3 regions of the Paenibacillus sp. FSL R7-0204 genome follow, and region 1 is predicted to be linked to each of the others. Evidence: riboswitches for the same ligand, from Rfam matches in the RefSeq annotation. Region 1 holds a riboswitch; each other region holds the start of a gene.
The links. A riboswitch is a leader RNA that binds a small molecule or an ion and turns the genes downstream of it on or off. The one in region 1 is predicted to bind cobalamin.

Region 2: another riboswitch for cobalamin. It lies ahead of MKX42_RS31940 (anaerobic ribonucleoside triphosphate reductase); the one in region 1 lies ahead of MKX42_RS29380 (S-layer homology domain-containing protein).
Region 3: another riboswitch for cobalamin. It lies ahead of MKX42_RS25095 (energy-coupling factor ABC transporter permease); the one in region 1 lies ahead of MKX42_RS29380 (S-layer homology domain-containing protein).

What each region holds. Positions count from the first base shown of each region.
Region 1 covers NZ_JBBOCA010000001.1:6,793,224-6,796,499, forward strand. Annotated here, with positions in the region: gene MKX42_RS29380 (S-layer homology domain-containing protein) at 1-1,992, opposite strand, end outside; cobalamin riboswitch at 2,201-2,394, opposite strand; gene MKX42_RS29385 (hypothetical protein) at 2,974-3,276, opposite strand, start outside.
Region 2 covers NZ_JBBOCA010000001.1:7,366,647-7,369,922, forward strand. Annotated here, with positions in the region: gene MKX42_RS31930 (sugar phosphate isomerase/epimerase family protein) at 1-444, opposite strand, end outside; gene MKX42_RS31935 (MTH1187 family thiamine-binding protein) at 493-801, opposite strand; cobalamin riboswitch at 1,143-1,374, shown strand; gene MKX42_RS31940 (anaerobic ribonucleoside triphosphate reductase) at 1,716-3,276, shown strand, end outside.
Region 3 covers NZ_JBBOCA010000001.1:5,731,836-5,735,111, reverse strand. Annotated here, with positions in the region: gene MKX42_RS25100 (ArsR/SmtB family transcription factor) at 187-1,119, opposite strand; cobalamin riboswitch at 1,259-1,452, shown strand; gene MKX42_RS25095 (energy-coupling factor ABC transporter permease) at 1,737-2,501, shown strand; gene MKX42_RS25090 (energy-coupling factor ABC transporter substrate-binding protein) at 2,501-2,794, shown strand; gene cbiQ (cobalt ECF transporter T component CbiQ) at 2,791-3,276, shown strand, end outside.

The DNA.
Region 1 (3,276 bases):
TCCAGCTGCATCCAGCTTAAAAGCTCTAACCATCATCACAGCCATGTCCTGGCGCGTAACCAGCCCGTCCGGTTTGAACGTTTTGGCCGTCACGCCGCTGATGATTCCAAGCTCCTTCGCCCGGTTCACTGTTCCATAATACCATGTACCGGCCTTAACATCACTGAAGGCCCCAGCGGAAGCCGCCGCAGACGGCTCGTTCCCGGTTAAGCGCAGCAGCAGCGCTGCAAATTCAGCACGGGTAATATTCTTTTTCGGTGCAAACAGCAGACTGCCCTCACTCACACCATTCATCAGCTTGCGGTCATACGCCGTGTATACCGACTCCAGCGCCCAAGGCGAGATCGACTTCACATCGGCAAAATCCGGACGGTCCGCCGCCGCAGAAGCCACCGTTACCGGGACTGTATGACGCACGATGGCCGGGGTTTTATCCTTAAGATATCCTGTAACCGTCAGAGTGTATTTATTCGCTGGAAGACCACCAGCCACAACAGCCAGGCCCGCAGCATCTGTAACTGCCGTTTTGCCGCCGATGGTTACCTGTACGCCTGCTGACGGTGAAGTTACCGGATCGGAGGTGAAGGTCGCCTCATTCCAGACCCATTGCTTCTGGGTTACCTGCACCTTCAGATCTTGTCCAGGCTGCGGCTGTGCGGGAGTCACAGTTACAGCATCAACCACCTGCGTGTTGTCCCCGCCATAATAGACCACAATGCGGTCATTCTCCTCCAGCGCGAAGTCTCCCATCCCTACACTTGGATAGATCCATGCTCCGCCGCGTGCGACTACATACATCCAGCCATCATATCCGCCAAAAGTACCCGCAACCACGCCGCCGATCCCCGTCACATAATTGCCTGCTTCATTGACCAGGGCCAGGCGCTTGGCTGCTGCTGTCTTTTCCAGTGCCTTAAGCACATTTCCGGCGTACACGCTGCCCTCAGCCAACGTTCCATTCGGACCTTCAACTGTAACCGAGACACTTACCTGAGGATTCTTCACTGGTGTGCCGCTAAAATCAAAGAGCTTACCGCCTGTTCCAAACAGCTTGTACGCTACCAAAGCCTCCAGTGCCTGCTCCGTTGAGAGCGGATTGGAGCTGCCGCCCGCAGTGTGGACAAATCCGCCATCTGCTGCGCTGAAGCTCAGCAGCTTGCTGACCAGATTAATCTGGCCTTTCGTATACTCTGCTCCCGCCGGATCAATGCCGAAGGCAGACAGACCGATAATGGCCTGAGCTACACTCTCACTGCTCTCGCCATATCCGCCGTTCTTGTCCTGTGCCTTAGCCAGCCAGGCAGCCGCCCGCTGACCGGCAGTATTCACTGCTGCTTCCTGCTTATGTCCAGCCAGTGCGGTCAGCACCATCGCTGTCATATCCGGATCACTCGCACCCGTGGTCAGGGTGAAGCCGCCGTCCGGGTTCTGCTTCGCCAGAATCTCTGCCAGCAGCTTAGACTGTGTCCATTTCGCATTTGCCGGGATTGTATAACTGCCGGAATCCAATGCAAGCAGGGCATAGACCGGATTATTCAGCGTCTGGCCGGTAATTGCTTCGTGATTGTAGAGCTTCTCGATCAGGTTATAGCCTGCCACATTCGCCGGGTCGCCGCCCAGTGCCTTAACGGCAAGCGTGATCCGGGCATAGTCCGTAGCTCTGGCAAAAACCCCCTTAGCCTCAGCCACCTTACCCTCAAGCGCCTTCAGATAGCTGGCTGGAACCTTGTAGCCTGCTTGCGCAAGGCCAATCGCCTGCCAGTCCGACTGGACTCCGTTCTTCAGCATGAATTCTGCAGTAGCATAGACCGCAGCGGTTACGCTGGCTGCCTCACTTGCGGGCAGAGCGGATACCGCAGGTGCGGAAGTCACGCCTGCCTGTGCAGCAGCAGCTTGTCCTGCCGGGGCTACAGCTGCTCCAAGCAGTGCAAACAGCATAATGACAGCAAGTCCCAGCCGTGTGAACCTGGATGATAGAGAATGGTTTTTCATAACTAACCTCTTTCCTGAAATAGAATGGATAAATCCTGCTTCCTCCGCAAAGAGAGCAGCAACCTAAAGACCGCCCTGTGCAGGGCGGCCGGGGAAGAACTTTCGCACAGGGCGGCTGAAGGGAGCGATTGCTCTCCCACATTACATATAGCGTATACAGCCCTCGCCAATATCAGCATCTGCTCCACATTCTTACCCCCGAAGAATAGAAACAACATCAAAAAAGGCAGATCTCCTGGCTCATACTTCACCGCTTCCCCCGCCTTCCCATCCGAATTAGCAGACAGTGGCTCCTCAGGAGTTGCTCCGTATTTACAGTGGCGGGACCGCGCCGGACTCGCACCGGGCTTCCCTTTTAAGCAGATTCCTCTGTTAGACATAGCCCTGCCAGCTTCTGCTAGCGACAGCACGCGGTCTCTAAGGCAATCTGCACCTTTTCCTCAAGCTTATTAAATTTTAATATTCTCAAACCATCATATCGACTATCCCCCTGTATGTCTATAGACAAGCTATATCTATTCCAACTCCCCCAAGGCTCAGCCCATTCCGCACAAAAATCCTGAACAGCACATGCCCGCTCCCCCGGCACACCGTACTATTCAGGACTATAAAAAGTTACTCTTCTGCTGCTAATCAACACGTTGGCGGTACTAGCGGAGACAGCGGCAGCTGGCGATTGTATTATGTACATTAGAATTCGTGTAAAAGCAGCCGATAACGCATTCTGCTGCATTTCATACAATCGATTGTGGCAAATAACCCTCCGCCGGGCCAAATTCCCAAAATCTAATGTACCGAATACAACAGAACACCATATAAGGCTCGATATGCCTCATTCTAGTGTACAAAGTGCAATCGAGCAGCTTCTTTCGGACATCAGCGTACCATTAGGCTACAATTCACATATGTCGATTGAATTACTCTGAGCACTACCCGATCGCGTTAGTTAAAAGCTTACGCAGCCTGCTTATGGCCGCTGTGTTATTCCGCATCCGTGTCCGCTTCCGGGCTTGCGGAAGCGGATGGCTCCGCACTAGGCGCGGCTGTAGCTGTAGCTTCCGGAGCGCTGCCCGGATCTGCCGCCAGCTTCAGCGAGTATCTTCCGGCGGTGATCATATCGCCTGCCGCCAGCATCGCGCCTGCTGATAGCTCCACCGTAACCTCGTATACGCGTGACGGAGGAGTTCCCGCCGCCGCTGGAGAGGCGGCGGCTCCACTGTCCGCATCGCCGTCCGCTCCGGCTACTGCTTCACCCTTCGCATCACCGTCTGCTCCGGCACCTGC
Region 2 (3,276 bases), 570 kb from region 1:
CTTGCCGTCAACCTTAGCGAATTCATAATCATGGTTGTGATAACCGTACTGCATCCCTGCCGCCCGGACCATCGCGGAAGCCTTCTCCAGGAATGGAATGATACTGGTCACATCGTCGATGGAGGGGTTGGGCGGAAGCGGTGCCGACGGGGTGATGATATATTGAATTCCCAGCTCCGCCGCGTATTCAATCTCCCGGGCCAATGCCCGCTCCATCTGATCCAGGCTGCTGAAGTCCAGACCCACATGCGCCGAAGGTGCTGCAAGACCCAGTTCATCCAGCCTGCGGCGCAGTGCCGCGGCAGTTACGCCGAAATATCCGGCGAATTCCACCACCTGGTATCCCATCTCTGCTACCTTGCCCAGTGTGTCGAGGAGATCCCGCTCCGTCTGGTCACGCAGTGTATACATTTGAATTCCGATCTGCCGCGCTGCTTCTGCCATGAAGAATCCGCTCCTTATCGTCATTTCTGGTTGGATACTATATTCACACTACTTCCCCTGAAGCTTGCGCTCTACGGATTCCAGCTTACTGCGGCTGGTTGAGGTCTTGTCACGCCGGTCGTCAATCTTGAGCGAGGTTGAGACTCTCTGCGCCCCGGCGGTGAACGGCGACTCATGCAGCGCTTCTACCGCAGCCAGAATCCGTGCTACCGGCCCCTCAATAATCGTACCCATGGAAGTAAGCTCATAGGTAATACCCTCCACCGTCTCCAGCACACGCTGCATCTCGGCCACATAGCTGCTGAGACTGGTGCTGCCTGTCCCAATCGGAATAACGGTCACTTCGCCAATTGCCATTGTGAACTGCCTCCTAATGATCTGATGTGCCTGCCTCTTACTTATCCTCTTATTGTAACGCTTCGCCAAGCTTGCCACAAATCGCCTGCCATCCTCTTTATTCTATATAATATCCGTCAAAATGATTACCAGGATTAGACGCACTCTATTTATGGATTCTTTGTGGCGTATTTTCGGAGATTTTATGAAAAATTCAAAGCAGATTCAGAGGAAAGTTGTGGATTACCTGTGGACTAACTGTGGATCAGCTGTGAGTAAAAGCGCCGAACCCGCTCCCCGTGCGGGATTGCAAAAAATCATTTACAAACACAATATATTGCGGTAGCTTTAATAGATAACAACAAAATATAGTAGAAACGGGTGTTTCACCCCTTGTAGTAGAGGTGCGACTTAATAGGGAAGCGCGGTGCAAAACCGCTGCGGTCCCGCCACTGTAACCGGATGCTCCCTGGGTGCGATGCCCCTGGGCCGCATTCTCCGGCTCATTGCCACTAAGGGGCGGAATAAGCCCCCCGGGAAGGCGCCGGAGGAGTTGCCGGAAGCCAGGAGACCTGCCCTGTTTCGGTGGCACCGCTTAGACTCCTGCGAGGAACAGGGGAGGTGTCCGTATGCGGCCTGCAATAGCAGAGTTAGCCTTCCGTCAATCGGGCCAGAGGCTGCCGATACCTGAGGACGATCGTGGATTATCTTCAGGTATCGGCTCTGCGGAATATACAAGAACGGGCGTAAGCTATTCGCCCCGTGTCTGCTCGTATGTTCCACCCAGACCACAGGCAAATTTCCGCTTTCCGGATCTTTGCATCATGCATTCGGGCATTTCCGGCCTTCCCGGCCGGGGGTGCTTTTTTACTGATGTCCTGACCATTCTATGATACATATTACGCTTACAATACCCGAGAGGAGAGAGTTATATAATGACGCTGCTGGAGAAACGTTATAACGAAGGACAAGCTGCACAGGAGGATCTTTTGGAAGAGGTTATTCATCTGGGACGGGATATTATCGACAGCCGGGATCTGGATCTGCTGCGCGAGAACGCCAACCTGAACGGGGAGAGCTTCTCCGGCAAAATGAGCAAATTCGGCAGTGAATACTCCAAATGGTATGCCCGCAACTTCACCATGCCGCCACAGCTGGTACAGGCTACCCTGGATAATGTCGTCTATGTACATGACCTTGATCAATACGCCATTGGAACCACGAACTGCATCTTCATTCCGTTTGAACGCCTTCTCCGTGAAGGCTTCAACACCGGCAACGGCAGCGTACGGCCTCCTAACTCGATTATGACGGCGATGTCGCTGGTGGCGATTATTTTCCAGTCACAGCAGAATGCGCAGTACGGCGGCGTATCCGCCAACAAGCTGGATTATGATCTGGCTCCTTATGTGACCAAATCCTTCTCCAAGCTCTTCCGCAAAGGTCTGGAGTATTTTGAGGAGAATGCAGAATTATCTGAACTTGGTGAGATTACGATGAGCCGCAGCGATCTGGCTGAGCAGTATCCGCGCGCCTTCCGTTTTGCCCTGAAGGAGACGCAGAGCGAGACCCAGCAGGCCGCAGAAAGTATGGTACATAACCTGAATACGATGTCCAGCCGCTCCGGCGGCCAGATTCCTTTTACCAGCATCAACTACGGCACCTGCACCTCCCCGGAGGGCCAGCTTGTGATCAGCTCGCTGCTGACGGCTACGATGAACGGACTGGGCAGCGGGGAGACGCCGGTGTTCCCGATTCAGATTTTCAAATGCAAGCAAAGCATCAACCAGCAGCCGGGTGATCCTAACTACGAGCTGTTCCTGAAGGCAGCGGAGTGCTCGGCGCGCAGATTGTATCCGAACTTCGCCAACTTGGACGCTCCGCTGAACATGCAGTATTACGATCCTACTGACCCGGATACCGAGTTCGCTACGATGGGTTGCCGGACCCGTGTGCTCGGCGACCGCTTCGGACGCAACCACTGCTCCGGCAAAGGTAACCTGTCCTTCAACACGCTCAACCTGGTGCGTCTTGGACTGGCCCACGGTACGATAACCGGCCGCCGCCTCGCTGCTGATGAAGAAGGGTTCTTTGATGATCTCAATCACTATATGGATATTGCGCTCGACGGTCTGCTGCACCGCTTCCGTATCCAGGCTTCCCAGAAGGCCAAAGCCTCCGATTTCATGATGCGGGAAGGCGTCTGGGAGGGCGGCGAGCAGCTTGCCCCTGATGACAGCGTAGGCGAATTGCTAAAGCACGGCAGTCTGTCGCTGGGCTTCATTGGAATGGCCGAATGCATGAAAGCCATGTACGGCAAGCACCACGGCGAAGATATGGAGATCCATGCCAAGGCTGTAGCCATCGTCCGCCACATGCGTGAATATTGCGACCGTAAGAGTGAGGAGCTTAACCTTAACATCACCTTGTTCGCCACGCCGGCTGAGGGTCTCTCCGGCAAGTTCACCAAGATCGACCGCAAGGTGCTCGGCTCTA
Region 3 (3,276 bases), 1.1 Mb from region 1:
AGCTGAATCGAAAACTAACCTAATTAGTCTAACTAATCTATCTCCACTACCTACCTACCTACCTACCTACCTACCTACCTACCTACCTACCTACCTACCTACCTACCTACCTACCTACCTACCTACCTACCTACCTACCTACCTACCTACCTACCTACCTACCTTCTACACACCCTAATCTGGCTTTCATATAGAACCCGGCAAATCTGCCACACCATCCGTATAAAACAGCTCAAACACCAGATCCTCGTTGTAATTGCCGAAGCCTTTACCGAACAGGGTGAGGCCGCCGATGTGCTCGGCATCCTCCTCGACAGAGAGCCGGAAGGTCCATTGTTTGTTGCGGATGCCTACCTGATCCAGGGTGACCTCCGACAGCTTTTGCCCATCCATGTAGGTACCTGTCTGCGTAATCCGCAGCTGCTTGAGCAGGCCGTATTGGTTGGTGAGTGCGGGCCACCAGGCCGGGGTGTATTTTCCCGGATTATCTCCGTAGTCCCCAGGGCTGGTCCAGAAGCCAAGCGATTGTCCGTTCAGTGTGAAGGTAATATCCGACGGCCAGTTGTTGTTAATCGACGGGGCTTCGGAGGCAATCTCCATCGTGATGGCAAGCTCCTCCGGCTGCTGGCTCGACAGCAGGAAATTCGGGATTTTATACTCGACGAACCCCTTGCCGAACCAGAGAATCCCGGCATTCACGCGCTCCTGGTCCCAGAAATAACGGGGATCGTCAAAGTGCCCGATGACCCTCTCTGTCGTAGACAGTCCGCAGGTAGGCTCAATCTGGAAGTCGGAATAATGCCCCACCGGGATGTCCTTGCGGTACCCTCTGCGCGGAGTCCGGGCCTGCCTTGGAAAAACAATCTCTGCCCCGTCGGTGGCCAGTGTACAAATCTTTTGCAGCCCGCTTTTGCCGGGAGCCATATGGCTGCGGATCAGCCCGGCGGCTTCGAGCTTGCGCACATGCATGGTCATAATTGCACTGCTGAGCTTGAGGGCTGCAGCCAGCTCCTTCACGTTCATGGGCTTATCGGACAGCAGCCGCAGCATATGCAGGCGCACGGTACTGGACAGGGCCTCGTACACGGGCAGGGATTGTTCGGTTAGATCAAGTTTCATCGGATGCCTCCACGTTCAGGTTATATAGTTAATAATTATATTACTCAAATAAAATTTCTACAAGGGATGATTCGCCTCAGGACAGCTTTTCCAATTTATATCACAGACACGATAGGCCGAGTCCGTTATGATGTGAGATGAATTAGCGATGAAACAAGGTGCTCTTGCCGGATGCGGCAAGGGATAACAGGGAATCGGGTGCAACTCCCGAGCGGTCCCGCCACTGTATGGAAGAGCTGCACTTCATGAGGTCACTCGGGAAGCCCCGGGGAAGACGAAGCCTGCGGCGCCTGTATTCCAAGCCAGGAGACCTACCTTGTCGACGCACACCACGACCCTACGCGGATAGGAGCGGTGTACGGATGGGTTAATGAGAAGAGGCGTTCTGCCCGGATGGACCGGAGGAATCTTGAGTTTAGCGAGGACACCCGGTTTACAACTGCTGGCTACAAGGACACGGCCCATAGTAATGGGACGATGAGAAGCACCTTGTTTCGCTTGGCAGCGGCAGCGCGCTCTATCGAACTTGCCTGCGTACATACACTCCCACCCTTTAGGGTGGGTTTTTTGGGCTTTATGATCTGTAATGGGAAATTAACAAACATGGAGGGTGACAAATGAAAAAACACAGAGGGTGGAGCTTTGCGGCACTGGTTGCCGGATTTACGGTGTACTTTATGCTGAACGAACCGGGGACGGCCCGGGCGATGCACATTATGGAAGGATTCCTGCCGGTTGGCTGGGCGGTGTTCTGGTGGGCGGCGTTTATCCCGTTCTTTGTCCTGGGAATCTTCAAGCTGAGAGCCATGACCCGCGAGAATCCGGAGCTGAAGCTGCTGCTGGGCCTGGCCGGGGCGTTTACCTTCGTCTTGTCTGCACTCAAAATGCCTTCCGTGACCGGCAGCAGTTCCCACCCCACCGGTACCGGACTTGGTGCGGTAATGCTGGGGCCGTTGCCCATGAGCGTAATCGGCTCGATTGTCCTGCTGTTTCAGGCGCTGCTGCTGGCGCACGGGGGGATCACTACGCTCGGGGCCAATGCGTTCTCGATGGCGGTGGCGGGTCCTTTTGCCGGATATGCAGTGTATAAGCTGATGATGAAAATGCCGGATCGCGAGAGGCTGGCCTTGTTCTGTGCGGCTGCGGTGGCTGATCTGAGTACGTACGTAGTGACATCCTTCCAATTAGCGGTGGCTTTTCCGGCGGCGGATGGCGGCGTGCTGGCTTCTTTTCTCAAATTCGGGGGCATCTTTGCCGTGACGCAAATCCCGCTGGCCATCAGTGAAGGGTTGTTGACGGTACTGCTGTGGAACTGGCTGAAATCGTATAGCCCGAATGAATTGTCGCTTCTGAAACGCAAGGTGAACGGAGGAAGAGCCTAATGAGCAATAAATGGAAAAATGGTTTGATGCTGCTGGTTGTTATTCTGCTGGTCATTCTGCCGCTGCTGCTGGTTAATGGGGAATTCGGCGGGGCCGATGATGCGGCTGAAGGTGTGATTACCGAGATGAACCCTGACTATAAGCCTTGGTTCAAGCCGCTGACTGAGCTCCCGGGGGAGACGGAGAGTATGTTGTTCGCATTGCAGGCAGCGATTGGTGCCGGTGTGATCGGTTATACCCTGGGGCTGCTCAAGGGCAAGCAGGGCGGGGCGAAGCAGCATAGCAGCAAGTGATCCGGCGGATTGATGTTCTCTCCTACAATAATGCTCTGCGCCAGTTATCCCCGATGTGGAAAAGCTCGTTCGCAGCCCTGATGTTCCTGCTCTCTTACACCGTACATCCGGTCCTACAGGCTGCAATCACCCTATGGATGATGTCCTGGTGTGTTTTACAGGCCCGTATTCCCTTCCGTGCTTATGGCATGCTGTTCGGCACAGCGCTGCTGTTCTATGCGCTTAGCGTACCGGCGCTGCTCGTGGAATTCGGGCATCCGGCTGCGGGAGAGGCAGGGATATTCCCGCTTCCGGGACTGAACCTGCCGGTATATGTCACAGCGGCGGGACTTCAGCGGGCAGGGGAGCTGCTGGCCAGAATCTCTGCCTGCATGAGCTGTTTCTTCTTCCTGATGTTTACGACTCCGTTCAGTGAGCTTTTGCAGGTGCTGCGCAGGCTGCGGATGCCGCAGATTGTCCTGGAGCTGATGCTGATTATGTAC